Acidicapsa acidisoli: one gene and its partner. The protein of the gene in region 1 interacts with the protein of each later gene in a pairwise test. Links are inferred from orthologs where the notes say so. Each region holds a gene or a part of one and is shown on either strand. Other genes may lie near its edges.

What was found.
Region 2: the proteins of rho (region 1) and nusG interact in binary tests that used the Escherichia coli proteins (3 or more experiments, as listed by UniProt). The link is inferred for Acidicapsa acidisoli from one-to-one orthologs.

The regions. Positions count from the first base shown.
Region 1 is NZ_JAGSYI010000003.1:624,081-635,634, reverse strand. The notes cover bases 5,298-8,262. They hold rho (transcription termination factor Rho), read left to right. Parts: upstream 5,298-6,137; coding sequence 6,138-7,388; downstream 7,389-8,262. Other genes in these bases: OHL23_RS20395 (pyridoxamine 5'-phosphate oxidase family protein), read right to left, coding at 7,486-8,052; OHL23_RS20405 (DNA-directed RNA polymerase subunit omega), read left to right, coding at 5,806-6,024. In the rest of the region: OHL23_RS20425 (sensor domain-containing diguanylate cyclase), read right to left, coding at 1-186; OHL23_RS20420 (diguanylate cyclase), read left to right, coding at 646-2,364; OHL23_RS20415 (YifB family Mg chelatase-like AAA ATPase), read left to right, coding at 2,509-4,068; OHL23_RS20410 (hypothetical protein), read left to right, coding at 4,541-4,756; OHL23_RS20385 (GH39 family glycosyl hydrolase), read left to right, coding at 8,880-9,146; OHL23_RS20380 (MFS transporter), read left to right, coding at 9,163-10,452; OHL23_RS20375 (L-rhamnonate dehydratase), read left to right, coding at 10,449-11,554. UniProt on the Escherichia coli protein: Facilitates transcription termination by a mechanism that involves Rho binding to the nascent RNA, activation of Rho's RNA-dependent ATPase activity, and release of the mRNA from the DNA template.
Region 2 is NZ_JAGSYI010000001.1:698,951-710,497, reverse strand. Bases 5,885-8,842 are described here. They hold nusG (transcription termination/antitermination protein NusG), read left to right. Parts: upstream 5,885-7,050; coding sequence 7,051-7,635; downstream 7,636-8,842. Other genes in these bases: OHL23_RS02880 (hypothetical protein), read left to right, coding at 8,324-8,842; rplK (50S ribosomal protein L11), read left to right, coding at 7,798-8,235; secE (preprotein translocase subunit SecE), read left to right, coding at 6,749-7,030; rpmG (50S ribosomal protein L33), read left to right, coding at 6,365-6,514; tuf (elongation factor Tu), read left to right, coding at 5,885-6,256. Outside these bases: OHL23_RS02955 (PEGA domain-containing protein), read right to left, coding at 1-94; OHL23_RS02950 (hypothetical protein), read right to left, coding at 291-2,093; OHL23_RS02945 (hypothetical protein), read right to left, coding at 2,184-3,068; OHL23_RS02930 (hypothetical protein), read left to right, coding at 4,134-4,430; OHL23_RS02915 (hypothetical protein), read left to right, coding at 4,656-4,964; more of tuf, read left to right, coding at 5,069-5,884; more of OHL23_RS02880, read left to right, coding at 8,843-10,135; rplA (50S ribosomal protein L1), read left to right, coding at 10,338-11,045; rplJ (50S ribosomal protein L10), read left to right, coding at 11,202-11,547. UniProt on the Escherichia coli protein: Part of the processive rRNA transcription and antitermination complex (rrnTAC). The complex forms an RNA-chaperone ring around the RNA exit tunnel of RNA polymerase (RNAP).

The DNA of each region.
Region 1 (11,554 bases):
GATTGCGTCCTCATCGACATATACGCACTCGTCACCGTCGCGAAGAACCACCGAGGCGCCGTCGGCCCGGTTCAGTTGGCGGGCCGACGTGCGTACAAGGGTGGTAATCTGCTGCATATCCTGTGCGAGAGACAGCTTTTGCACTACTTCGACAAGCTGCTCGATCGAACGCGTGGAGATAGTCACGTTCGTTGACACCTCATTAGCCCGGTTAATCTTGACGCAGGAATAGTATGAGCGGAATTTGAATAGCGCAAAAATATCCCTGAAGATACCGCTAGAAGTAACCTATCACGAATTTTCCTTTATACAGAGAGCCTCCGCGACCGTTCCCCGAATTCTTACTCGCGAGAAAAAAGAAGATTGAATTTTCTTAGACGCCGAAATAGTGAAACGTCATTGGTCAAATGATTCAACCTGCGGAACGTGGCCGAAAGGTTGGAAGCGCGCCGCTCCAGGGACTACCGCCCTCTCGCGGAGACGTTGGGTGCGTTCCGGATCGAAGACGGCAGGTCATGGCAGCTTTTCGGCGCATTTTGTGAAGAATCTGAGATTTTGAGGTACGGAAAAGGGATTTCTCGACAAATTACGTCGGGGCGAATGAGCACCTAAGTTACTATTTAAAGGTTACCTTCCGGGGATGGCATGTTGCGCATAATCTCCACCTTGAGCCGTCGAATTGAACGGCAGGTCGGCCCAAACTCGGCTGTCGCGCTCCTGATTGCGGCGGCAATCGGAGCCGTCTGCTTCACCGTAATGGCTGGGGCCCTGGTCTATGGAAATACGCGCAGCCTGATCTCGTCCGGTGAGTGGGTACAGCATACCCAGGAGGTGCTTGCCTCGCTGCAACGGGTCTCGCTGCTGACGGAACGGATCGAATACAGAAGCAGACTGTACACTCTGACCGGCAATGAGGAGCAGTTGACACGTGCCCGGGCGAGCGCAAACCAGCTGGAAACCACGTTGGTTCATCTGAAGGTGCTGGTTGCCGACAGCGACTACCAGACGCGCAACCTGCAAATCCTGGTCTCCAACGCCCAGTACTTCGAGCAGGCCCTCAACAACTTCACCGTGAAGTCGGAGCTGTCGGCGATCCAACTGCAGCAGAACCAGCAGGCAATCGGATTGATGACGGACCACGAGCAGTCTCTGTTGCAGGAGCGGAGCAAGGGGTCTCAGCAAAGCTCCTTTACTTCGATCAGCGCAGAGGTTGCATTTGTCGGCGTCTCCTTGATTTCTCTGGTGGTGCTGTTTGGCTTGCTGCTGCGCGACGCTGTGCGCCGGCAAACGATCAGCAAGCAGACGGCCTTGACCAACGAACGCCTGGCGCGCACCGTCAATGAACTGGAGGATCGTGCCCATGAGTCCGAGCTGTTAACCTCCGCGCGGGATGAACTGCAATTGTGCGTGGAAGTGCATCAGGTCTACGAGTCGGCGGCAAACAGCTTCTCCCGGCTGCTATTGGGAACCAGCGGGTCGCTTTGCATGATCAACAACTCGCGGCAGCTTGTGGAGGTGGTGTCGAGCTGGCAGGGAAGTTCGGGCGAGAGTGCGGTCGAGGATTTCCATCCGCCGGATTCCTGCTGCGGGCTGCGTTCAGGCCAGCCTCGCTGGAGGCAGCCAGGGGTTTCGGAGATTCACTGCACACACTTTTCTAGCGAAGCGCCAGATCGCTATCTCTGCAAGCCGATTGTGGCTCACGGGAACACGCTTGGCATGTTGTATGTGCAATGCGCCTCCGAGGCCGTGCTGAAGGCGGTCAATCTGCGCACGGACGGGTTGCGCCAGCTTGTTCAGCTTACCGGCATGGCAATAGCGACACTGAATCTGCGAACGAAGCTCGAGAATCAGTCCATACGGGATTCGCTGACCGGACTGTTCAACCGGCACTTCATGCAGATTTCGCTGGAGCGGGAGCTTTCCCGGGCAGCCCGGCGCAAGCAGACGCTGGCGGTTTTCATGCTGGATCTCGACCACTTCAAGAAGTTCAATGACACCTTTGGTCACGCTGCCGGAGACACGGTGCTGAAAGCTGTTGCAGAGATCTTTCGCGCCAATATTCGCGCCGAAGATATCGCATGCCGATATGGCGGCGAAGAGTTCACGATCATACTACCCGATGTGACGCCGGCCATTGCCCTGGAACGAGCGGAGAGCATTCGCCGGTCTGTTGCAAATGTGCGCCTGCCATTGGACCGAGAAGTCTACAGCGAGTTTTCGATTTCAATCGGCGTAGCGCTTTACCCCAATGACGGCGAGACCTCTGATCTGCTGCTGCGACGAGCGGACATGGCGCTATACCGAGCCAAGCGGGCAGGTCGAAACCAGGTCTCGCAATTTGAAGCCGTGACGATGGCGACTTAGGCCTGGGCCCGGAATTGAACTCACGCGAAACTATGTTCCCGGGAAAATCGATAATAGTGAAGCTATATTCGTGAATCAATCGGCGCCATATCAACAAGTTATGGACTTGCAATACCCGGATGCTACACTCGCAGTCACTTACTCATGCTTGCGAAAGTACTCAGTGCAGCCGTTTACGGCATAGATGCAAACCTCATCGACGTAGAGGTAGACCTCAGCGGAACCGTTGCCGAGGAAGACAAGTTTCATACAGTGGGCCTGCCGGATGCCGCGGTGCGGGAGAGTCGCGACCGCGTGCGCGCGGCGATGAAGAACTCCGGTTATCTGATTCCGCCCACTCATATCACCATCAATCTGGCGCCCGCGGACATCAAGAAAGAGGGCGCGGGCTTCGACCTGCCCATCGCCGTCGGCATTCTGAATGCCTATGGCGCATTGCAGACCAAGGATCTGACGAAGTTCCTGATGGTCGGCGAGTTGGGACTGGATGGTGGACTGAGGCCTGTCCCCGGCATTCTTTCGATTGCAGTGCTGGCGCGAGCGCGGGGGATTGCCAACCTCATACTGCCCGCAGTAAATGCGCCGGAAGCGGCCGTGGTCGAGGGTGTGAATGTCTTTCCCGTGGCTTCGCTGGGCGACGTGATAGAGCTTCTGAACACGACGCTGCTGGGCGAAGTGCAGCGCGCACCGTTCCGTGTGGCGACAGAGCAACTTCTGGGTGAGTTACATCACTACGCGGCAGACTTTTCGGATGTGCGCGGCCAGCAGACGGCCAAGCGCGCGTTGGAAGTTGCAGCGGCGGGTGGCCATAACATTCTGATGATCGGGCCGCCGGGGTCGGGCAAGACGATGCTGGCCAAACGGCTGCCGTCGATTCTGGCTCCGCTGACCTTTGACGAAGCGCTGGAGACGACCAAGATCCACTCCGTGGCTGGCGTGCTCGACGCCGCGCAGGGGTTGGTGGCGCAAAGGCCATTTCGCGCGCCGCATCATACAATTTCCGATGCCGGACTGATTGGCGGAGGAGTGATTCCACGGCCGGGCGAGGTTTCGTTGGCGCACAATGGGTTGCTCTTCCTGGACGAGCTGCCTGAATTTCCGCGCAATGTGCTGGAAGTGATGCGGCAGCCGCTGGAAGATCACACGGTTACGATAGCGCGGGCAGCTATGTCCCTGACGTTTCCGGCGCGTTTCATGCTGGCTGCTGCGATGAATCCCTGCCCGTGCGGTTACTTTAACGACAAATCGCGCGAGTGTCACTGCACGCCGCCGATGATCCAGCGCTACGTTGCCAAGGTCTCCGGTCCGTTGCTCGATCGAATCGATATCCATATCGAAGTGCCGGCGGTGCAGTACAAGGAGCTTCGAGGTGGCGCGGCGGCGGAGGGTTCGACGCAGATTCGCGATCGGGTCATGCAGGCCCGGGAGAGGCAACGGAATCGCTTTGAAAAGGCGGGAGAGCGGATCTTTGCCAATGCGCAGATGGGGACTCGGCAGATTCGGGCTTTCTGTGACCTACCCGCCGATGCGGAGCGATTGCTCGAACGGGCGATGCAGCAGCAGGGCCTGAGCGCGCGGGCGCACGATCGAATTCTGAAGGTGGCGCGCACCATTGCCGACCTCGAAGGTACAGAAGGTCTGACCGTGCGGCACCTGGCGGAGGCTATCCAATATCGGACGCTGGATCGGAGTTACTGGGCATAGCCAGACTGCGGCCGAGGCAGCGGGCCCGCCTATCGTCTCTCGAATCTTCAGCGCGACTCTCCGGCGCGGCCCGAAATGGGACTCCGCTGTCTCTCAATCGCAGGGAAAGTGGTTGATTCGATGCCACCCTGACAGATGCCTACAACTGCGTACAACGCCGGATAATGATTCAGCTAATTCTTTGGCTCTTTGATTTCAATAGGTTTATGCAGAGATAGCTGAAAATTATGGCGGGACTTTGCTGGTATTTCTCCGACAGAAAGCCAGAAAATATGGTTACCTAGGTGTTAGCGGTAATCACTTCGGCGTTGTATGGAAAAGGCTTCATGAAAAGCGAATTATGTGGGTCAGAGGGTAGGACGGAAGCGCCTGGTAAGTTCCGCGATGCAGGATTCCGTTCATAAGCTCCCTGAAAGTAATCAGGCTTTGGATTTTGCAAAGCGATTCGTACGCCGGGAAGGACGAAATCCGTATGCCCATTCTGCAGTCAAATACCGATGCCTTGTTGGTCGCAATTCCCATGGTTGGGATTCTATTCGCAGGGTTTTTCCGGCTCGACGAGATCTTCGGAAAACCGAAAAAGCCGGTGGAGAACCGCCGTCAGATGTCCGGCTGGGACAAGAACGGACGCCCCATCTGCACCGATCCGGACGGCAAGAATCCCGAGATTCAGCGAAAAGACGGATAGCCGAAAAGGACATAGGCCACCCCGAGGCCCTGGCGCTCCATTGATCAGGAAAGTGATCAGGGAGTTATTCACATTTGAGTTATATCGAAATCCCGACGCCGATAGCCGTCTAAGTCGTCTCAAATTACTCCAGTAACTTAGAGTTTCTAAAAGATCTGTCCGATGAGCGTTTCTGAGCACGGAACCATAGTGCATCCATGCTCAGAGGGATGGACCGCTTCGTGTTAGCACTTGAATCCAATGCAGATGCATTCCTGGTAGCCATCCCAATGGTGGTGGCCTTAATTGCCATTCTCTTTCGATTGGACGAATTGTGGTGCAGGACTCCGAAAGTGCGGGAAGCAGGTCGGCGGCTTTCGAGCTGGGACGAGAACGGAGTTCCCATTTGCATGGATCCAGGTCCGACGGTCTACAGAATCGCGCGCCGCGAGCACCGCGCCAATTTGGACTAGATCCGAATCAAGCGCATCTCCCGCAAAAATATGGCGACATGCATAACAGGAGCTGAGTTTGTGCGCGCTGGCAGATCCGAGCAGTCCCCTTGGGAATCGACTGTGTTCCGAAACGGAAATTGGCCAGGAATTATTGATTTCGCCATTACCGTTTTGGAAACGCCGCAAAACGTGCTATAAATAAGGGTTGACCAGAACTCACCTTGGGTATAAATTCATTATTGCTACCCAACAAGGCTGATCTCGCGTATACATTTCGGCTACGCTCTGTTTCGCCTTGACTTCCGCGTCATTCTGTTGTGCGGTTCACCAGAGGTAATTGGTGCACTGGAAGTGTGTGTGGTGTTTGTGTTTGATGTGTTCTGGATTGTGCAGTTTCGCCCCAGAGTTTGGCCTTAGCTTTGAAGAGAATCGCGAGGAATGACGTTTTTTACAGCCTCGAAAACCTGGCCGCAAGCCCAGGGAAGATTTTAGAACTTAACCCCTGCTTTCTGCGTCTAATAGTCGGCAGTAACAAAATTAGGATAGCGCCGCTTAACGGCCTTCCTCTGCACCGGGAGAACCGGGCAGTGATCACCACAAAGGAGAACGATGCATATGCGCTCGGAACTGATTTTTGGGGCACTTACTCACGTGTCCAACCGCTACCAGTTGTGCCAACTGGCGAGCAAGGCAACCCGTAAGCTGCACAAGCCCAACAGCCGCCTGCAGGACACGACGAATGAAGTCTTATATCGATTTCGCACCGCCAATCCTGGTACGGCATCTGTTGCAGAGTCCGATGTCCAGCCGGTAGAGCAGCGCCGCGCAGCGTAAGCGCGCGGCCTGCACCACCTGCACCACCAAACCCGCCTGGTTTTACTCCGGAGCACCCTCCAGTCCAACTCCCCCTTCGATCCGCCTATGCGTAGGTGTCCTAGCAGGAATCCATGACCATTGCAGAATTAAAAGAGAAGAACATCACCGAACTGAGCCGTATTGCGCGGACTCTAGACATTCAAGGCGCGAGCGGTCTGCGCAAACAAGACTTGATCTTCAAGATCCTTCAGGCGCAGAGCGAAAAAGAAGGCCACATCTTTGCCGAGGGTGTGCTGGAGATTCTGCCTGACGGTTACGGTTTCCTGCGTTCGCCGGACTATAACTACCTTCCCGGCCCGGACGACATCTATGTATCCCCGTCGCAGATTCGCAAGTTCGATCTGAAGACCGGCGATACGATCAGCGGAAACGTACGCCCTCCGCACGAGGGCGAAAAATACTTCGCGCTGGTCAAAATCGAGGCCATCAACTTCGAGTCTCCGGAAGAGACGCGGAACAAGATCCTCTTTGACAACCTGACGCCGCTTTATCCGCAAGAGCGGATCAAGATGGAGACGGTGCGCGAGGGAACCAGCGGCCGCGTCATGGATCTGCTGACTCCAGTGGGCAAAGGCCAGCGCGGTCTGATCGTCGCTCCGCCCAGAACCGGCAAGACGATGCTGCTGCAGTCGATCGCCAACTCGGTGACGTCGAACCATCCCGAAGTTGTGCTGATCGTTCTGCTCATCGATGAGCGTCCCGAAGAAGTCACGGACATGCAGCGCTCGGTGAAGGGCGAAGTTATCAGCTCGACCTTCGATGAGCCGGCGGCGCGCCACGTACAGGTCGCCGAAATGGTGATCGAGAAGGCCAAGCGCCTGGTCGAGCACAAGCGCGACGTGGTGATCCTGCTCGACTCCATCACACGACTGGCGCGCGCCTACAACACCATCGTTCCTCCGTCGGGCAAAGTGCTCTCGGGCGGCGTCGATTCCAATGCGTTGCAGCGGCCGAAGCGCTTCTTCGGCGCGGCGAGAAATATCGAAGAAGGCGGCTCGCTCACCATCATTGCGACGGCCCTCGTCGATACCGGATCGCGCATGGACGAAGTGATCTTTGAAGAATTCAAAGGCACGGGCAACATGGAAGTGATTCTGGATCGCAAGTTGGTGGATAAGCGCGTCTTCCCGGCAATCGACATCCAGCGCTCCGGCACCCGCAAAGAAGAGCTGCTTATTCCCAAGGAAGATCTGCAGCGTATCTGGGTGCTGCGCAAAGTGCTGAACCCGCTGTCGCCGGTGGAAGCGATGGAACTGCTGGTGAGCCGCCTGGAAAAGGTGCGCAACAACGCAGAGTTCCTGCAGAACATGAATCATCTGTAAGGCAAGGCCCAGAAAGACCCGGGGAGCCGGAGGAGCGATGCTTCTCCGGCTCTTCTTGTTTGCGGATGGGGCGTGACCGTGCGGCGCAAGGACGAGTTCAGCGCGAAGATTTCGGCATGGCCAAGGCAATCTCTTCGAGGGTGAATCTAGGCGTTATGTGCTGGGGGCAGTTCCAGTCGTAGGCAATTAGTTCGATGCGGAAAATCCGCTCGACTTCTGCATCGTAATCGGGCTCGGCGACCAACTGGTCGAGCTCGGGTTCGGAGCCTGGCTCAATCAGATGAGCGTGGCCAAGGATCTTGAGCCGGGTCCGGTGCGGGTAGTCCATTAGGAAGAGTGAGACCCGGTCATTCTCCGTGAGATTGCCGGCGGAAATGTACTGTCGATTGCCGGAAAAGTCGGCAAAGGCCAGAGCCTTGGGGCCCAGTACTTTTAGAAAGCCTGCGGGTCCGCCGCGATGCTGGATATAGGGCCATCCATCCGCCGTAACGGAGGCCATGTAGAAGGAATCGCGCTCGCGGATGAAGTCTATTTCATTGGCGGAAAGGCTGTCGTGGCTCACGCCAGATTGCGCGATGCGTTCGTAAGCCGCGCGCGAGCCGTAGCGCTTCTGGAGTGCCTTGGCAGCGGAACTAAAAATGGTCTGTGCGAATTTGTGCCCCATGCTGGCTCCGTGCATTCGATGCCGTGGGCGCTGCAGAAGAAACAGAAAAGGTGACAGGGAAATCGCCGAGCTGCATGACTGGGCTGGCTGCTTTGCGTTTCCGAAGCTTCTTGATAGAATCGGAGAGTTGTTCCTCTCTTGTGGGGCTGTAGCTCAGCTGGGAGAGCGCCTCGTTCGCAACGAGGAGGCCAGCGGTTCGATCCCGCTCAGCTCCACCAAATAAATCAAGCATATAGCTCGAAAATCTGGGCCAAGAAGAAGGCACGAACCGCTCATACGTTTGAGCCCTATCGGTGCGGCAATGCATTCAACAACTTACGCTTTTGTCTATCTCTGAGATCCGGTTCGCCGGAGCCCATCTCTTGAATGCAGTGCCATTTGGGCTTTTTCGGCACAACTGACGATAAGCCGAAATATCAGAAAAGATCGTGTTGTAGGTAGATAACTTGGTGATCATGCAGCAGGAGAGACGGCTGGCGAGAGTCTAGTTTCTAGAGAACTCGTAGATCTTCGCACGGCTCCAATAGCTTTGGTTGTCCCAGTTAATGTGATTGCCGTCGGGGGTAACCGCTCCGTCGATACGGCTCCATTCGGTGGTTAAGTGGCCGGCTGCGTCGACCTGGCCTGTAGCCCTCTGGCGTTCCCATGTCTGGAAACCACGTGTCGACAAGCAGCACTGGGTAGGTGTCACTCGATAACATACTCAACGCAGGCGTGAAACAGACCCCAGACATAGACGCCATCGCAACCAGGGCAGAGCAGCAGGCAGCGGTCCTGCTTTTGGTTACCATCATGGCGACCTTCCCGCGGCCGGCGCAGAGGTACAAGTGACAATCGCGGGCATTCCCGCCGAAGGCAAGAAGGTTCTGCTTGAGCATTATAGGATTGATGACACACACAGCAATTCGTATAGCGTGTGGAAGGCGATGGGCTCTCCGCAATCGCCGAATACCGAGCAGTACGCAAGGCTAAAAGAGGCAGGGCAACTGGAGCTGCTAAATTCGCCCGAATGGCTTGAAGTACACGAAGGCAAAGTAACGATCGGCACGAACTTTCCACGGCAGGCAACATCTCTGATGCGGTTGACGTGGTGACCTGGTGGCGACCCTCTTGAGTGAATCGTATCGAACGAAATTGCTTGGCTCTGGTCTTTCCAGACCGATGGAAGTGAAGTGGTATTTTGTCGCGTTGGTGACTGCGGCGATTGCCATCAGCTACTTCGACCGGCAGACGCTGCCTGTGGCCATCTCGGCAATCGAACGAACCATACCGCTGAGCAACCAGCAATTCTCATGGCTGCAGTTCGCATTTCTGATCCCCTACGCCCTGCTGTACGCGGCAGGCGGTCGCTTGCTGGATGGGATAGGTACGCGGCGTGGATTTCTGCTGATCATGCTTTGGTGGTCTGCCGCATGTGCTCTCCACGGCTTGGCGACGAGCTTCGGCTTCCTGCTGGTGGCGCGCTGCCTCCTTGGAATGGGCGAAGGCGGAGCCTTTCCTGCAGCGACCAGGGTAGTAGCCGAGTGGGTTCCACTGGAGCGGCGTTCGACAGCGATGGGAATCATCAACGCCGGCACGGCAGTGGGGTCCGTACTTGCGCCTCCGTTGATAGGCATAGTGCTTCTAACGAGTGGATGGAGGACGGTATTCTTTGCAGCTGGTGCTGTGGGGCTTACGTGGGTGGTGTGGTGGTACATCAGCTACCGCGGGCACAACGAAGTCTCGATCGCAACTCTTGATGCGCGCATGGTCGCGCGGGAGTTGTCATTCCTCGAAATTGCGGGTATGCGCAGGGTTCAGGTGCTCGTCTTCGCCAAGTTCATGAGCGACTCGGCTTGGTACTTCTATCTGTTCTGGCTGCCCAAGTATCTCTACGATATTCGTGGCTTCGACGTGAAGCAGGTGAGCTACTATGCTTGGATTCCTTATGCAGCCTCAGGCATCGGCAGCTTTCTCGGCGGATGGCTGTCGAGCGCAATTCTGAGTCGTGGCCGGTCACTGGATTTCTCAAGGAAGTTTGTTCTCGGTCTCAGCGCGCTTTTCATGCCCATAGTGATGCTGGTACCGCGTGTGCAGGTTGGGTGGGCACTGATGTTGTTCAGCATCGCATTCTTCTGCCAGCAGTCGTGGTCAGGGCTCATCATGACTCTACCCGCCGATATCTTTCCTCTCTCTGCTGTGGGAACCGTGTCTGGGCTGGTGGGATTTGGCGGAGCCATTGGGGGCGCTGTCTTCGGCGTAGTCGCTGGATTTCTGCTCGGCCATGGATTTGGATATGAGACGCTGTTTCTCATCGTAGGGAGCTTTCATCTTATCGGCTTCGTGGCAATTCTGCTCCTGGGGGGCAGAATACAACCGCTTAAGACCCCAGACATCCTGACAAAGGTAAACCCGATATGAAGATCACCGAAGTGCGCACGCGTGTCGTTCAGTGGGAAGGTGAGACAACACCGCTGCCTCCTCACTTCTGCACCAATCCGATGGACCTGATTATGTTCCGCGAAGCGTCTATGGGAAACTTTGCATTTCACGGGTGGGTACTGGTTGAAATCTTCACGGATGCCGGCTTGGTTGGCCTGGGCAATGCGGCTCTATCGCCACTGGTGACCAAGACCTGCATCGATACCTATCTCAAGCCGCTGCTCCTGGGAGCGGACCCGTGGGACATCGAATATTTGTGGCAGCAGATGTATCGGCGGACAATGGCCTTCGGGCGTAAAGGCGTTGGCATGACGGCGATCAGTGCGGTCGACATCGCGCTGTGGGATCTCCTGGGTAAATCTGCGAAGCAGCCGGTATACCGCTTGCTCGGGGGACGAACGAAGAAGCGAATCCCGGTCTATGCAAGCCGTCTTTATAGCATGCCACTTGAAGAATTGCGACTGGAAGCGCAGCGCTATAAGGATCAGGGATACAAGGCCATGAAGCTGCGTTTTGGATGGGGGCCCGTGGATGGTGCGGAAGGCATGCAGCATAACGTGGCGCTGGTGCAGACCGTCCGCGAAGTGGTGGGCGATGGCATCGATGTAATGGCAGACGCCTACATGGGATGGACGCTCGACTATGCCAAACGCATGTTGCCACTGCTTGAGCCGTTCCATCTGCGCTGGCTCGAGGAGCCGGTGATTCCAGATGACACACGCGGCTACAAGGAGTTGAAGGCATACCGGCGCGTTCCCATCGCAGGGGGAGAGCATGAGTTCACGATCTTTGGATTTCGCGATCTGCTGGAAGCGAATGCACTCGACTATATTCAATTCGACACCAATCGAGTAGGAGGCATCAGTCAGGCACGCAAGATTGCGGCGCTAGCAGAGGCGTATCAGATCCCCGTGATCCCCCATGCGGGCCAGATGCATAATTACCATGTCGTTATGGCAAGCCTGAATTCGCCCATGGCAGAGTTCTTTCCCAAGGTTGATGTCGAAGTGGGCAATGAATTGTTCTGGTACATTTTCGATGGCGAGCCGGTTCCCACCGATGGCTATATCGATCTCGACGA
Region 2 (11,547 bases), on another replicon or contig:
CAGAGCTATTCGCCACTGTGGATGTTTCCTGTGCGACAAGTGAGGTGGTCAAGGCACATACTAACGCAGTAAGACAGAGTCTCTGTAGCTTCATATTTAACTCCAGGATTTAATAGCATGGGGTAGCTAATGAATTCTATGGCTATTCTGTAACTCTGGCAATTTTACGAGTGTTCCGGATGGTGGATCTGACAGGCCGTAGCACAAGACAGGGCTTTTTCATCTGTTCAAGGTGGACGAAAAAGCCCGGTCAAGACGGGTGATCGAAGCCATTTATAACGGTTTCAAAGTTACTCGACGTCAGTAACTTTGCCGGCCTTAAAGACGACCTTCATCCCGTCGTAGTAGTAGATCTGCTTCGCACCCAGATCCGCCGTCTTCAGCGGAGGGCCGAGGATTGTCTTCACCTGGTCCACGGTCTGTCCCAATGCGACGCTCGGCGGCGGGCCCGACGGAGCAACGGTGCCAATCGGGGAGCCATTCTCCGTCGTTGCCGCCGCGGTTACCTCGGCCTCGGCCTGGTCGGCATCCTTGGCCTGCGCCTGCAGATCGGCAGCGTCCTTCGGGTCTGGCGGAGGCGCAACCGCAGCGTACTCCGTCTGGGTCGGGGGAGCCTGAGCCGAAGTTGGCGCTGCCGGAATTCCGCCGGTGCCCTGCTTGGCCTGCAGATCCTTCAGGCCAAGATCAATCGTCTCCCGCATGTGGTTCTGCATCTCCTGCAGATCGGTCAGGTTGACGGCGACGGTGGCAGTTCTCTGGCACTCTTTTCCGCCCTTGCTGGCAAGAACGACCAGATCCGCAGTGGTTGCGTCCCCGGGCGGCGGAGAAACCAGCTGCAAAGCATCTCCTTCGCTCACGGCGCACTCAGCGCCAGTGCTGTCCGTCAGATCCAATCCACTCCCGACAACAAAGACGTGCGGTTTCCCATCCCCGAGCAGACGAGCGATTCCGCTGGAGCCGGGGTCGACATCCTGCTTCTGCGCAGTCTGCGCGGCTTCCGCGTTCTCCAGCGCAATCTGGTTCTTCACCTCATCGGCAATCAACTGCTTAGCTTCCGGAGTCAGCGCCGGAGGTCCGCCTGCTGCGATGGCTTCTCCAGCAGCGACGGCAGCTTCCTGGCGAGCCGCGTAGGCAGCCTGCAAATCCTGCGCGATGATGTAGTCCGTCAGCCAGAATGCAGCGCTGGCATACACCGGATATGGTGTAAAGAAGCCGCCGTAGAACCCGTACCACGGAGCACCGGCCCATCCCCATCCGAAAGTAATTGGCGCTGCCCAAGGATTGTAGGCCCATCCGTAGAAGCCAGGGCCATAGTAATAGCCGGGAGCGTAGACATTCAGATACATGCCACGATATCCGTAGCCGCGGTAATAGCGGTCATACTCCCGTCCATGGTAGTAGTACGAGCGGCGACCGAAGTCGTGGCCGTGATAACCATACCCGCGCTGTACATATCCGGGGCGTCCGCGCTCGGCGTACATTCTGCCGTGGCCTGGGAGTTCTCTCGAAACGTGACGGGATCCATCCAGTCCGTGGTGCACATCAATACCGCGCCTGGCGTCATGAACATCGCTCACGTGTCCATCCGGGCGGGTGCGGACTGCGGAGCCGGTCTTGGTGACGTGCTCGGTAGTTCCCTTGGGAACGGGACGGCTGATAGCTGAGTGGCTGGCGGTTGTGCCCTTGGGTGCGCCACCACTGGCAGCGCCGTGCCCCGCAGTCCCCGCCGTCATTGTGTGGCCGGCTCCGGCTGTTCCGCCGGCGGTCGTCGTATGACCGGCAGTCGAAGTAGTAGTAGTGTGTCCGGCGGTCGTCGTAGTAGTGTGCCCCGCCGTCGTAGTCGTTGTGTGACCAGCAGTAGTGGTGGTAGTGTGACCGGCGGTCGTCGAAGTATGCGCTGCGCCTCCGGCCGCACCTCCAGCCGGATGAGACGCGGGTGCGGCCGCTGCATGCGCAGGTGCGGATGGCGCTTTAGCGGGTGCGGATGGCTTCGTCGCGGCGACGCCGGACAGACTGCTCCACCCAAAAACCAGGGCAACGGTCGCAACTGCCAGAGTCCCTTTGCCAGTTAGCGAAATGTTTTGCTTAACCATCGAATAGCCTCCCTTTTGTGAAGCCACGGATCCCGCGCTCGATCCAAGATGCCGGGAAGCCTGCAGCGTACTTGCGGAACAATGGACTACCTACTGAACATCACTTACTTTCCCGTTGGTGAAGGTTACCTTCATATCCTTGTAGAAGTAGATCTCCTTGGTTCCGGCTAACTTAGCCGTCCTAACTGGTTGGCCGAATCCAGCTACAACCTGATCCTTAGTTTGTCCCACGGCGATCGTCGGCGGGGGAGCGTCCGCAGGCGGTGGCGGCGGCGCAATTGCGGCCATAGGAGCCGAGGTCGGCGTTGGAGCCGGTGCTTGCGCTTGAGCCTGTCCCTGCGCTGGAGCAGCCGATTGTCCTGACGCCTGATCGTTTTGATTTCCCTTATCCTTGTCGTCCGGCGGCTGAACTGTAATTACCTCCGACACTGTCTTGACAAAATCGTCGACCGGCGGGACGGAACCTTTAGGGAACGGAAACTTGATTTCGCCGAAATAGCGAACATCGTTATAAGGATCGCTGAAGGTGCTGACTAGAATGCCATCCTTTAACAAAGCGACATCGGTAACCCAAAACTTCTCGCCGGAAACAAACTTTCGCGAGGTGCAACCGTTGTTAGCCGCATCCGTGACACCGCCGCCACCACCAAATGGGAGCTTGCCTTTGAAGAAATTCTTAGCCGCATCTTTGGCGCGATTGTTGTAATTCGCGGCCAGCACGCCGTTGCTGTAAGTGTTGGAGAAGGCATAAGAAGAGGCGGAGCTGCACATCATCAACCCGTCCTTATGCAACACAACAACGTCGCCCGCAGTAACGATGTCATCGTGCGCGGCTGCGGCCTTGGTCAGCTTGATCTGGGATACAAGCTTTTCCTTGATCAATGTGCCGGGATCACCTACCTGCGCCTGCGCGGAAAGCGCGAAAACCACCACAAGGGAGAATATGAATGCACTCAATCTACGCATCTGAGTCATGACCTTCCATTTCCTTTGTTGTTGGGGGACCCGTCGCCGGTCAGACAGAAAGTACACCAAGGCTATAGTCAAGTCAAGGAAGTCTTGAAAGCGTTAAAAATGCGCTCCATTTCTGCCTTTTCGCATACTTTCAGCCCAGTAACCATGCCTTGCAGGCGCGTTAAGTACCCATAATTTGCCTTCTGAAGTAACTTCACAGAAATCTAAATTGAACAGTTCCATCTAATTTCTATATGCGTGAAAGTCCAGGCATTTTCGTCACGTTGGACCAAATAATTGTTGTCAATTTTCTATTGCAATTCACCGACGTGTGTAATTTTTGACCTGAATTTTGACTTGAACGAAAAGTCGGCGAGACCCGGCGCGAATCGTTCATCGCCTCAGCGTGCATCCCTCCGCTTCTGAACCAGATCTGAGCCAGGTCACGACAAGACAAGACGAGAGGTGGCTCTGGCCCTGGTTCGAAGCTCCGGCTCGACCCGGCGTAGACCGGTTTGCCCCTCCAACGCCGCTGTGCTAATCTTTACTTCTGTGCCGAAAGCGCGGCGGGATCAAGTGTGCCCGCAGAGTTTGGGTTCAGATCACCGGATTTCCGGTAAAGTTTTGCTGGCGTAGCTCAGCTGGTAGAGCATCTGATTTGTAATCAGAGGGTCGGGGGTTCAAATCCCTTCGCCAGCTCCACGCATCGCGGCCTGAGGGCCGTGCCTGAGTGTAAGACCGGGCCAGAATACGGGCACGGCAAGAAAAGTTATTTGGATAGACCGATTCAGCGCATTCCCGAGTCGATTTCGGAAGTTCAGGAAGGTCAATCCAGTCCTCCGCGGTAAATCCCCAGAGGCGTCGCTCCACAGGTCCGGTCATCCGGATAAACCGGAGATTTCCGGAGAGGGTGGAATGCGCCAAAGTAGGGTTTCGGTGGTGGACGAGAAGATGGGCACAGGTGGCCGAGTGGTTAATGGCAGCAGACTGTAAATCTGCCGTCCTTTGGGACTACGAAGGTTCGAATCCTTCCCTGTGCACCAGCATGTTTCAGGTTTTTGTTGTTATGGATTGAGGGTTGGCGGGATGCGCGAGCTGGATGGTCCTGAGCAGAATCCGGGGTTCGATCCGGAGCAGGTTCAGGAACGAAAGCCTGGTTCGAGGCAAGACCAGAAATTCTGGGTGGCCATGGGGGCCTTCGGCATTCTGGCGGCGGTAATCTGGTTTACTCTTGGCGAGGGCACTGTCTTCGCCTTTGGCAGGCCGGTCGAAATTAAGCTGATTCCGCTCTTCGTCATCGGGATGTTTGTCCTCCGGACCATGGTGGCTCGCGAGGCAGACAAAATCCGGCGGCGAAGTGAGGATGAGGCCGGTAAGCTGTAAAGAGGGCTGATGTAGCTCAGTTGGTAGAGCACTCCCTTGGTAAGGGAGAGGTCACCGGTTCAATCCCGGTCATCAGCTCCAGGGTTCAGGTAGCACAGGTAGTTGTCAGGGCGGGAGTAACTCAGTGGTAGAGTCACAGCCTTCCAAGCTGTTGGTCGCGAGTTCGATCCTCGTCTCCCGCTCCAGTTTTTGAAGGTGCAACGGTCGCGCAGGGGTTAGGCAAAAATGTTTGAGCAGGCGGTTTTCCCGGTCCAGAACGAACAGGGCTTTCAGCAGTTGTCCCAGCGGATTGAAGCGGCCTTTGCCGCCAATCGCGCCGATCTTTTTCTGGCTTCCGTGGCCGGGAAGAAGCTGCGGGTGAGGCAGTTTGAGCTGGTGTTGGACAAAGGCTTGCTCGGCAAGGATTCGCCGGAGTTGTATAAGGCGCTTCCGACCAGCGACCAGGCATTGATTCGGGAAAAGTACCTGGCCCGCATCGAAAAGGTGCCGGTCGAGCTGCGGCAAAGGTTTTTGAAGATCTACGCATACTATTGATTCCGCCGTTGAATGAGCTCTTGGATGCACAGATTTTCATGTGAGTATGAACCGCTCACTGTAGAGTGGCAGGTTAGAAGTATAAGAAGGGACTGAGGTTAGCCATGGCGAAGGAAAAATTTGACCGGTCTAAGCCGCACGTGAACGTGGGAACGATCGGGCATATCGATCACGGAAAGACGACGTTGACGGCGGCGATCACGAAGGTATTGTCGAAGCACAATCCGAAGATCCAGTTCCGTTCGTTCGACACGATTGACAACGCGCCGGAAGAGCGGGAGCGCGGCATTACGATCGCGACAGCGCACGTGGAGTATGAGACGGCCAACCGTCACTATGCGCACGTCGACTGCCCGGGCCACGCCGACTACATCAAGAACATGATCACCGGCGCGGCGCAGATGGATGGCGGCATTCTGGTGGTTGCGGCCACCGACGGCCCGATGCCCCAGACCAAGGAGCACGTGCTGCTGGCCCGCCAGGTTGGCGTTCCCTCACTGGTAGTGTTTCTGAACAAGTGCGACGCGGTCGAGGACGAAGAGCTGGTTGAACTGGTGGAAATGGAAGTGCGCGAGCTGCTCTCCAAGTACCAGTTCCCGGGCGACGACGTTCCGGTCATTCGCGGATCTGCTCTCGGCGCCCTGAATGGCGAAGCGCAGTGGGAAGCCAAGATTGATGAGCTGATGGATGCGGTCGACAAGTACGTTCCGCAGCCGGACCGCATGGTCGATCTGCCCTTCCTGATGCCGATCGAAGATATCTTCTCGATCTCCGGACGCGGCACGGTGGTTACGGGCCGTATCGAGCGCGGCAAGGTGAAGGTAGGCGAGGAAGTTGAAATCGTCGGCTTCCGCGAGACGCGCAAGACAGTAGTAACGGGCGTCGAAATGTTCAAGAAGCAGTTGGACGAAGGTCTGGCGGGCGACAATGCCGGCCTGCTGCTGCGCGGCATTGCCAAGGACGACGTGGAGCGCGGCATGGTTCTGGCCAAGACCGGTTCGATCAAGCCGCACACCAAGTTCAAAGGCGAGGTTTACGTTCTGAGCAAGGAAGAAGGCGGCCGTCATACGCCGTTCTTCAACGGCTACCGTCCCCAGTTCTACTTCCGCACCACGGACGTGACGGGCACGGCGAAGCTTCCTGCGGGCACGGAGATGGTGATGCCGGGCGACAATATCCAGCTGGAGATCGAGCTGCACACGCCGGTTGCGATGGAAAAGGGCCTGCGTTTCGCCATCCGCGAAGGCGGCAGGACAGTCGGCGCCGGGGCCATCTCGGAGATTATCGCTTAGTAGCAGCGAATAGGGATTAGGGAACAGGAAGACGAGTTCCCTGATCCCTCAGAAATTCAAGAAGACCGGCGCAGAGCAGATCTACGCCGAATCAGTTAGGATACGAAGATGCGGGAAATTGTGACATTGCAGTGCACTGAGTGCAAGGAGCGCAACTACACGACGACGAAGAACAAGAAGACGACCACCGGCCGTCTCGAGTTCGCGAAGTTCTGCAAGCGCTGCCGTACCCACCGGAAGCACAGAGAAACGAAGTAAAGCAGGGAACAGGGATTAGGGGATAGGGAATAGATGGCCGCGAATTGGCTCCAAGCTACTCCCTTTTCCCTATTTCCTAGTCCCTCGAATTTAGGGGCGTAAGCTCAACGGTTAAACTGTCGGTCTCCAAAACCGAACTTGGGGGTTCGAATCCCTCCGCCCCTGCCAGATTGAGTGCCATTCCAAGTGCAGTAACCTCCGGATCGACTTCGGATAGCAAAGGCGAGTAGAAGTATGGCAAAGACAGCATTGGTTGCAGGCGAGCAGTCCACTAACCCCAAGCAGAATCAGTTGGTGGAACGGACGACGGCTACATACCAGCAGGCTCGCACCTTCCTGACGGACGTGCGCGCCGAAATGCGGAAAGTGGTTACGCCCTCGCGCAAGGAAGTCCAGGCGACCACAACCGTGGTCCTCGTGACGGTCTTCATTTTTGCCGCTTATTTCTGGGTTGTGGATGGTGTTTTCAATTTTGGACTGACTAAACTGACGAGTCTGCTTGTAGGTCCGCAGTAGCCGTGAGAGAGACACAGGGAATGACAGACGAATTGGAGCAACAACCCGAACCGGTACAACCGCCGCAGAATGAGAATTTTAAGTGGTATATTCTGCACGCCTATTCGGGCTTTGAGCGCAAGGTGAAGGAATCCCTGGAGAGCCGCATTCAGGCATTTGGCCTGGAAAGCAAATTCGGCCGCATAATGATTCCCACCGAGCCTGTGACTGAAACGGTCAACGGCAAAAAGCGTACCATCGAGCGTGTCTTCCTGCCTGGCTACGTGCTGATCGAGATGGAACTCGACAACCAGATCTGGCACATCATCAAGGAAACCCCGCGCGTTACCGGCTTTCTGGGTACGGGCGACAAGCCGGTTGCTCTGAGCGAAGAAGAGATCAGCTCCCTGCTCAATCGCTCCGATGAATCCAAAGAGAAGCCGCGCCAGAAGATCCGGTTCGAAAAGAACGAGTCCGTCCGCATTACAGACGGCCCCTTTGCCAACTTCAACGGTATCGTGGACGAAGTCAACGAAGATCGCGAGACCCTCAAGGTTATGGTCACCATCTTCGGACGCTCCACGCCAGTTGAGTTGGAGTTCGGCAAAGTCGAGAAGATTGAGTAAGGCAGCTTCTAGCTATTAGCTTCCAGCTTCTAGCCGGTGTGTTACCTAGCGTGCTCCGGTTGCAAGCGAACGCTCGAGCGGCTTTACCAAAATTGATTCAAGGAAATGCATCAGCTAAAGCTAGCGGCTAGGAGCTGGCAGCTGTTTCCGAAGGAAACGAACATGGCACCTCCGAAGAAAATTACAGGCTACGTCAAGCTGCAGATCGAAGCTGGCAAGGCAACTCCCGCACCTCCAGTCGGCCCCGCGCTCGGTCAGGCGCAGGTCAATATCATGGAGTTCTGCAAGCAGTTCAACGCGCGTACCCAGACCAAGGAGATGGCCGGACTCACCATCCCGGTCGTGATCACCGTTTACGGCGACCGAACCTTCACCTTCGTCACCAAGACTCCGCCCGCATCGAACCTCCTGCTTCGCGCAGCCGGCATCCCCAAAGGCGCCGCAGTCCCGAACAAAGACAAGGTCGGCAAGGTCACGGAAAAGCAAGTCCGCGAAATCGCCGAGACCAAGCTTCCCGACCTGAACGCCGCCTCGGTCGAGGCCGCAATCAAGAGCATCAAGGGAACTGCCCGCTCCATGGGCATCGAAGTAGTCGCCTAGCGCCTCTTCGTTCATTTCCTGGTCCGCCCAAAAGCCCTCCCGCTCGGAGGGCTTTTGTTTTGAGTAGACTCGTTGCTGGGAGAGGAACTTGCCGGACTCCACACGCCTGGGCGAACCCGAGCTAAAAGCATCCACACAATGGAAACGCTGGGAACGTCGCGATTTTCTGGCTGGCGCAGCTCTGTTTCTGGCCACCGCAGCCTTTGTCCTTTGGCAAAACTCGCAGATCGCAATTCTTTGGGATCTGAGCTATCTGCTTGATACCAGTTACCGCATCGCACTCGGCCAAATGCCGTATCGGGACTTCCCGCTGGTCCATCCGCCGCTGACATTCCTGCTTCAGGCCGGAATCATGCGGCTCGCAGGCAGGCACTATTTCCTGCATGTCGCTTACGCGGCATTTGTTGGCGGCCTCGCCACAGTGGTTGCGTGGCGAGTCATTCTGCGATTCCTGGAAAATAACGTCGCCCGCGCGTGGTGGATTTCGCTTTTGCTCGCCGCGCCGCTAACAGTGCTTGGGGTTTATAGCATCTATCCCCATCCGATCTACGACTGCGACGCGGGTTTTGCCATTCTCGTCGCGATTTTCCTTTTGCAGAGACTCAGACTCAATCAACCAGGGCAAGGCACTCTTCTGAGGCAATGGGCAATGGCCGTATCGACCGGAGCAGCCGTCGTCCTGCCAGTCTTCTTTAAACAGAATATGGGAGTGCCATTTCTTGCGCTCGTAGTTGCCGGCATCCTCCTTTTGCTGCTCTTGAGCCAGATCAAAAGCCGGATCAATAAGGATAGGCTGTCTGAATCAACCAACGAACCGAGTTCCGCGATCCTCTTCAAGGTTCTTGTCGCAATCTGTGCGGCTATGCTGGCAGCTCTTGGGTTGATCCAGGTCACGGCCGGCCTCGACAACTATCTTCATTGGACCATCCACTTTGCAGCCCAACGCCGCCTGCCCGGCTTTTCGGAGATGCTCACGGTCTACCAGCAGCCCTTCTTCGCGTGGACTCTGCCGACCGTTGGTTGCGGATTGATCCTCGTCTCCCTGCCGATTGTCCGGCGAACCGGGGCCAAAATCCTGGCGCTCTGCCTCCTGTCAGCTCCATTGCTCGGGAGCATCCTCTACCTGTTTCTAAACGACGATCTGGACGAGCGCGGCGACAACCTGCTCGCACTCTGGCCAATGCTGCTGATCGTTTCCGCAGTCGTTGCGTTGATCGAGCTCCGCAAAGGAGTCTCGCTTGGCGGGTTGACGCCCTTCTTCATTCTTGCGGCCATCCACGGAACGTTTCTCTCGCAGCAGCTATGGGGCTCAACCTACGCAATCTGGCCCTTGCTCATCCTGCTCATCGCACAAATGCTGACCGCCGCTCCATCAGCTGTCCGGCAGATAGTTCTCCCGCTTGCCATAGTGGTCTCAGCGACCTTCCTGATCTGCGGTGGCCTCTATGCGGCAGGCCACGAGCGCATGAACTACCTGAATATTCCCGATCAGCCGCTTTACCGCGCCACGCTGCCAGCCTTACGGGAAATGGCCGATCGCGGGCCATATCTGCCAGATTTCGAGGAACTTGTACGCTTTGCGGCGAAAGAAATCCCGCCGCAGGACGGGATTCTGCTGCTTCCCGGCGAAGAGCCATTTTTCTTCGCCAGTGGGCGAGTCCCCGAATTTCCAGTTCAGATCTTCGACAACACGACCGACCCATATTCAGCCGCCGCACTGCTCGAAGCCGCTCGCCAGCACAATATCCGTTGGGTGATCGTGAAGACCCGCCTGCAGTCGAACGAAGATCCGTTGCCGGACAGAGCGCTGGTGCTGTCTTTGATCACAAAAGAATTCACGCTCTTCCATAAACTTGGCGGCTATGACATCTATCTCCGTTCAAAAGAAGCAGCAGACTAATCACTGGTGTAAGCACCGGTTCCCGACCGCTCCGATTTGCGCCCGCAATCAAACTCTGTCATACTTCATAAATGTGTCCACTCCTCGGAGTGGCCCATCAACAACACCACGGCACTTGGGCTCGAAATGAAATTCGCTACCCAGCGATTTCGTGAGCTTCCCGCAACGCGGGACCGGCAATTGCGGTGGGAGATGAGGATAAATGGCAAAGAAAGCCAGCAAGAATATTACGAAGTCGCGTGCGGCTGTTGAGCCCCGCAATTACCTGCTGCCAGAGGCGGTAGGACTCCTGAAAAAGGTAAAGTTCGCCAAGTTCGACGAAACCGTCGATCTGACCATGCGTCTTGGTGTGGATACCCGCCACGCCGACCAGATGGTTCGCGGCACGGTTGTGCTTCCTCACGGACTCGGCAAGACCAAGATTGTCGCCGTCATCGCTTCCGGTGATCGTCTCAAGGACGCCGAAGCTGCTGGTGCGGATTTCGTCGGCGGCGAAGAGATGGTCGAGAAGATCCAGAAGGAATCGTGGACCGCATTTGATGCCCTGATTGCCACGCCCGACATGATGAAGTCTGTCGGTCGTCTGGGTAAGGTTCTTGGACCACGCGGCCTGATGCCGAATCCGAAAACTGGAACCGTCACGCAGGACGTCGCTGCCGCAGTTAAGGAAATCAAGGCCGGTAAGGTTGAGTTCCGCGCCGATAAGACGGCCCTGGTGCATGTTCCGGTAGGCAAGCTGAGCTTCCCGCCGGAAAAGCTCGTCGAGAACGCGACCACTGTTTTGGCCAGCGTGATGCGCGCCAAGCCTTCAGCCGCGAAAGGCAAGTACGTCAAAGGGATCACGCTGAGCTCGACGATGGGCCCTGGTGTTCCGATTGACGGCGCCGTAGCGGATGCAGCGGCTAAGTAAGCCGACTTTAGAGATTTTCCCGTTCTCCTCTTTTCAGCCTCTGGCGCCAGGCTTCCGAATCGGAGCTGTCGGCAACAGGAAGAGATGAGTTTTGAGCCCGGACGAGGGCGACGGGCTAAGCGGGACGGGCTGGCCGAACGGACCAGGAGTTAAGTAATGGCATTGACAAGGGCGAAAAAGACGCAGAAGGTTCAGGTTCTGGCGAAAGAGCTAGAGACCTCTACAACGGCAATCATTGGCACCTTTGCCAAGATGACGGTGGCGCAGGATTTTGAGCTGCGCAAGGTCGTCCGCGGCGCGGGTGGCAAGTATCGCGTGCTCAAGAACAAGCTGGCAGCCAAGGCTAGCGAAGGCACCAAGGTTGAGCAGGCGCTCAAGGGCCTCAAGGGCGTTTCGGCGGCGGCATTCACCTCCGGCGACCCGGTCGAACTGGCCAAGGTCTTCTCGAAGTGGGTCTCTGACAACGCCGAGTTCACCTTCAAGCTGGGCATCGTTGACGGCA